2 regions of the Sediminibacillus sp. JSM 1682029 genome follow, and region 1 is predicted to be linked to the other one. Evidence: riboswitches for the same ligand, from Rfam matches in the RefSeq annotation. Region 1 holds a riboswitch; the other holds the start of a gene.

Region 1 (3,146 bases):
TCGAAACCACCACACCTACGACGCCGGAATCACCGGAACTCCACTATATTTTCCATCAATTCCTTCGAAGGAATGAAAAGGCAGTGGTGATGGAAGTGACTTCTATAGCGATCGAACAAAAAAGGGTAGAGGGCATGATGTTCCAGATAGGGGTCCATACCAATATATCCAGTGAACATTTGGAATTCCATAAAACCTTCGAAAATTATAAAAAGGCGAAACTAAAATTATTTAAACAAGCAGAAAAAGCTGTCGTAAACCTGGACGATAAGGGTATGGCAGATGACATCCTCGATATGTACCAAGGTCCATTGCTGACATATAGCATAAACGGACATCCAGACGCCGATGTTTTTGCTTGCAATATCAGTACAAAAAAGGAGGGATCAACTTTTCTGCTTACCATCAATGGCAAGTCTTCCCTTGTCCAAACTCCGTTGATCGGCGGGTATAACATCTCCAATTTATTGGCTGCTGTTTGTACTGCTGTCCACGTAGGTGTACCTTACCAAAAAATCCTGGAGGCCATGCCAACCATAAATGGGCCGAAAGGGAGGTTTCAGCTAGTCGAAACGCCAATCCAAGCTACCATATTGCTGGATTACGCTCATACCCCGGAAGCACTCCGCAACCTGGTGAATGAAGTAAAGAAACTCGCCTTCCGCAGATTCATTTTAATGGTGACGGGAGTGGGTATCCGGGATGAAGATAAAATGCCGAAAATGGGAGAAGCGGCGGATGGACAAGCCGATAAGTATGTCATATCCGTTGATCATCCCGGCTATAAAGAACCAGAAGAAATTGTTGCAAACGTACTGTCTGGATTCTCAGAAACAGAGCAAACACATATTACCTATACCTATTCAAGAGAAGAAGGAATTATCGCTGCGCTAAATCTCGCTGAAGAAGGGGATTTAATCATTTTAACCGGAGGATGTATCAATGGATGCCAGATGATTAGAGGAGAAGCCATTCCTCACTCGGATGAAAACATTATCAAGCAATACTTCTCTAAATCAACTGCGATAACTAAACGGGCCATAGGGTCTACAGCAAAAAAACCCCCTGTTAATTTCTCGTAACAGGAGGGTTTTTATTAGGCTTATTTAAGCATTGGCAGCCTGGTCATCGATATAATATTGAAGCTGCCGGTATAATAATTGCTTTTCGTCCGCTTCGAGCGGAACCATCGGCAGACGTACAGGACCTGTGTCAATGCCCATATAAGACAAAGCTGCTTTAACTGGCGCAGGGCTTGGAGCCATGAATAAGGTTTTCATCAATGGCAGCAGGCTTTGATGAAGCAGGGCTGCTCTTCGGTGATCACCGTTGAAAAAGCTATCGGCCATTTCTTTCATTTCATTGCCGATTATGTGAGATGCAACAGAAACTACTCCATTTCCGCCTATAGCCAAAACAGGCAGAGAAAGTCCGTCATCTCCACTATATAAATGAAAGTTTTCATCCGTTCCACTGATGATGGCCGTCATGTCATCTAAGTTGCCGCCAGCTTCTTTAATAGCGACAATATTTTCTTCCTTCGATAGTTGAATGACCGTTTCCGGTATCATGCCTGCTGCACTTCTTCCAGGAATATTGTATAGCATGATAGGCTTTTTCACCGCCCTTGCTATAGAGCGAAAATGCTGATACATTCCTTCCTGGTTCGGTTTGTTGTAATAAGGAGTCACCAACATAGTCGCATCGACACCGACAGCTTCGGCAGCCCGAGTAAAATCGATGGAATCACGGGTGTTATTTGACCCTGTTCCCGCAATGACAGGCACTCGGTTGTTCACTGTTTGCACTGTAAATCGCAGCAAATTCAATTTTTCTTCTTTCGTCAATGTTGGGGACTCACCTGTAGTACCTGCAACAACCAATCCTTCGGTACCATTGGCAATTAAATAGTTGATCAGTTTTTCAGTCTTTTGATAATCAATGTCACCGTTCTGATCAAAAGGAGTAACCATTGCTGTTAAAATTCGCCCAAAATCCATTTTTCTGCACCTCTATTCATGATTTTAAAAGGAAGGCTTGAAGCCTTCTGGTGAATAGAGGCTATCCCACGAGAGCAAAGCGCGGTTTTGAATGATAATCAACATGTATCACACAAAAAAACAGCAACGAGGGCATCGCTGCTGCATCACTATGACATCGTTCTGATGCGTGAGATAGCCCTCCATATAACAATAGGTTATATGACAGCCCTGTATTTATTGAATACAGAACCAGCGAATCGAAACGATGAGTTTCCGTCCACTTCGGCAAATCCCCCTTTCGGCTGCCCTCTTCAGACCTCATCATCTTACGGCAGCGTACTATTGGTTTTTGCACCTCTATCCTCACTCCAAAAAATTTGAAGTAAAGCATATAAAAATTGTATCTAAAATATAGCAAAGTTTTATCAGGTTTGCAATGCTCCAAATTCACATGAAAGAACTTTTTTGATTAAGGGCGTGGATATCCATAATAAGGAGGTCTTCCATAGAATGGGGGACGTCCGCCACCCGGATAGCCATATCCGCCATAATACGGCCCGCCGGGATAACCATATGGTCCCGGACGAGGATAACCGATTGCAGGATTTCCGAAAAGTTCACCGCCTAAATATCCCAGCCCGAATCCAACCAATCCTGCTCCCAGCGGACCGAAGAAGAAGTTTCTCTCCATTTCATTCCCTTCGACTGGGTAACGATAAAAGGTTGGATCGTTATATTGGTGGACAGGCACATGATGAGGTTCCATTATATTCTACTCCTCTCCGCAATTGTTCGTGAGCAATTCGTCTACTCCTTTACATATTCAGCATATGGTTGAGAGCGGAAAGTGAAATGGATAAACACCTATTTTGGCGAAAGGAAAAGAGGGAAAGGAGCACTAGGGGATAGTTCGTTCGCTTAAAACTCTGTCAAGTAAAACTTGATACTTTTCCTTATCTTCTACTGTTAGCGGTTTTGGTCCTTTTGTCCGTTTACCGCTTCTTCGCGCTTTGGCATTGGCGTGTCGCATGAGGAGCATTTCATCTATCGTTGTTGGGTGATAAGCAAATCCTTTATGATGAAGGACAATGCAAACTTTACCCAAAGCGAGGGATGCCAAGCCATAATCTTGTGTGATAATGATGTCTTTTTCATTGGCAATCT
Region 2 (3,146 bases), on a different contig from region 1:
CTGCAGCCATAGCCGGAAGGACAAGTTGCCCATCTGTAAGTGCCGCAATTTCTGCTGCGATCGGCAGCATGATGCCAAAGGTTCCCCAGGATGTTCCTGTAGCCAATGCCATGAAGCCAGCTACAATGAAAATCAAAAATGGCAGGAATGCTGAATTCAAAGAGGTTTGCTGCACGAGGTTTGCCAAGTACTCGCCAGTCGCCAGACTATCTATGATCGAACCGATCATCCATGCCAAAACTAAAATGTAGATGGCAGGAAGCATCGCTTTGATTCCCTCCAGGAATACTTTGCCAATTTTCGTTTTCGATGAGTCCTGCACACTGTATAGGATTGCTGCACCTAGAGCCGCTATAAGCCCTCCCCAAAACAGAGACAGGTTGACGTCCGTATTGGCGAATACGTCCAACACATCTGCCGGACCATCCGTGTTGTCCATGCCGGTTCCGATCATGAATGCGACTGTACCGGCGATCAATAAAAGAATCGGTATGATGAGGTGGTAGATTCTTCCGCTTTCATTGGCTGCAAAGCTTTGTTCCAAGTCGCCTGCAATCTCTCCCCGCTCCGGGTCCGTCAGTTCTCCGGTTTCCATGGCCCGGTTTTCATGGGTTTTCATCAAACCGATATCCACCTTCAACAAAGCCGTCAAAAACACCAGCAAAAGGGCCGCAAAAGCGTACATATTCAATGGAATCATTGCGACAAACGCTTGCAGTGGCCCATAGTCGGTTATTTCATTGGCTGCCAATATACTGCCTAATGTACCGATAATATAAGCTCCCCAACTTGATATCGGCGAGATTACCGTTATCGGAGCAGAAGTCGAATCGATAAAATAAGCGAGCTTCGCACGGGAAATATGATGACGGTCCGTCAACGGACGAGCGATTTGACCTACAGCCAGACTGTTGAAGTAATCATCGATAAAAATGATGACCCCCAATACAGCAGGCATCAACTGAGCCCCTTTTCTTGTTTTTATTTTACGGATCGCCCATTCACCGAAAGCCCTGCTTCCACCTGAAGCGGTCAAAAAAGCTGTGACAATTCCTAACAATAGCAAGAATATCAATAAATATAAGTTCCCGGTGTTTAACGCGCCATCCGCGTAAAAGATGTTTCGGAAAACAAGCCAGATTTCTCCGGCAGTTTGCGAAATCGAAAAATCATGAAGCATGAAAGCTCCGATCAATACACCTGCCCCTAATGACAACAATACTTTTCTTGTGGCCAGTACAAGCACAAGCATCAGCAGGGCAGGAATCAATGAATAAATTGTTCCTTCCATGTTGTACCTCCATTACTGTTTGGTTATGGAAATGAATGGATTGACATGCTGAAGAAAAAAATGAGGAAAACCTGTCTGGTCTCACGCACGGTAAGTCAGAGGGCATCCGGCCGATCGGGTTGTCCGAAAGGAAAAAGCCGGGTGCAGCCTGCCCCCCTTCGACTTGCGGATTATGATAAATTCGCCAACAAGAAATGTGTCTTTAAACAGAAAGAAGCAGTGATAGAAAATAACCTATCACTGCTTCTATAAGCAATTCTGTTATCCTCCATTTCGATCAGTAGCCCTTCATGCTATTCTTTCCAGACATGACAGTACTATCCCTGTTCGAGATAATACCAGCAATAAGGGGTTGACACTCCCTCATACTTCGGCAAACAGGCCTTTCACCATTCTTCCCAGTTATCATCCTCCAAAAGGATACTCATCCTGTCTGCACCTCTACCTCACCGATCTGATAAGGTCTCGCTATTCAATTCCTCGTATATTGTACCAGTGGCTGGCTGCTATTGCAAGGGTTCCATCGGAATCGAGAGCTGCGGCGATTCTCCGCCGCCATTTCCGTTATAATAATATGGAACATCGAAGCTGACCACCCGATCATCGATTTTTATCTTCGAACTGATTTGTGTCGTTTTGGTTTGGAACGGAACAACCACTCGCAGACTGACTTCCATTTCTACATACAGAGCGAAATATACATTATTGATCCCCAGTTCTTCACGTTCCATCACTGGTTCCGACTGAACATCGCCAATCACTTCTATATTGACAGGGATTTCAGGCCCCAAATTTGCCAACAACGGGATTCCCAGCGCTTGGCCGACTGGGATTTGAATCAATGTCGGTTCTTCTTTGACCGATTCGATGGAAGGCTTCTCTTCTGGTTCCAGCTCCACATCAAGCGTGCTTCCCGGGTCCGGAACCTGTCCTTTTTCCAACAGCTTTAAAAAATTTTGCACCCGGTTGGTGGTATTCCGTACCACACGATTGGTTACAACGGAATTCCATCCTACCGAAACCGCATTCCCTTCATTATCGACCTTTTCCTGGATCAATTCATCGTATTCCAAATCATCGGCAATTTTTTTGCTCACTGCTTCATTAATCGCCATTCTGGCATATTGCCGAGCCCTAGTTTCCGCAATATCCATAAGCGTAGGCTCAAGCCCGCGGTTGATTATCAAAATACTGACCAAAGAAGATATTGTAAAAAAGACGATTGTAACCACGAACACATGACGAAACGGAGGCGGTGCCATACGGCCCTTGAAATTCCTGTTTTTTCTCAAAATAAATACCCCCTCAAAAAAACATATGCTTTTTAGCAGGAGGTTAGAATTTTATACTGCATTAACTTTTTGCCAAATCCGCTGCAAAACAAGAGGTTACCATCAGGTTCAAATGTTCAGCAAGATCGATCTCATATGGAACCGTTACTGCGTTGCCGTCTTCCTCCAGGATACGGATCACCGGCCGTTCACAAAGCTGTTGGTTTTGTTTTGCAACGATTCCGGCTCTTCCATCGCTGAGTTCGACCATCAATCCTGTTGGATAAACTGCGATAGTCCGGCGAAAGGCCTCCACCAGTTCTCGATCGAACAGGTCTCCGGCTCCAGCATATAGGACTTCCAGCCCTTCATGTGGAAGCATAGCTTCACGATACACCCTGTTGCTGGTAATGGCATCGAATACGTCCGCTATGCCGATCAATTTGGCATGCGGATGGATGTCACTTTCCGTAAGCCCGCGGGGGTATCCCGTTCCGTTCAATCGTTCATGATGTTGGAAGGCACAGTGAGCTGCGAGCAATGGGATGTTCTGATTATTTCGCAGGAATTCGAAGCCGATATCC

The links. A riboswitch is a leader RNA that binds a small molecule or an ion and turns the genes downstream of it on or off. The one in region 1 is predicted to bind lysine.
Region 2: linked by a shared signal. The riboswitch ahead of ABVF09_RS12940 (Na+/H+ antiporter NhaC family protein) and the one ahead of dapA (4-hydroxy-tetrahydrodipicolinate synthase) in region 1 are both predicted to bind lysine.

What each region holds. Positions count from the first base shown of each region.
Region 1 covers NZ_JBEWYY010000005.1:169,170-172,315, forward strand. Annotated here, with positions in the region: gene ABVF09_RS10515 (UDP-N-acetylmuramoyl-L-alanyl-D-glutamate--2,6-diaminopimelate ligase) at 1-1,082, shown strand, start outside; gene dapA (4-hydroxy-tetrahydrodipicolinate synthase) at 1,107-2,000, opposite strand; lysine riboswitch at 2,168-2,350, opposite strand; gene ABVF09_RS10525 (hypothetical protein) at 2,452-2,748, opposite strand; gene ABVF09_RS10530 (YaiI/YqxD family protein) at 2,881-3,146, opposite strand, start outside.
Region 2 covers NZ_JBEWYY010000007.1:79,933-83,078, forward strand. Annotated here, with positions in the region: gene ABVF09_RS12940 (Na+/H+ antiporter NhaC family protein) at 1-1,291, opposite strand, end outside; lysine riboswitch at 1,565-1,743, opposite strand; gene yunB (sporulation protein YunB) at 1,798-2,583, opposite strand; gene ABVF09_RS12950 (HD-GYP domain-containing protein) at 2,645-3,146, opposite strand, start outside.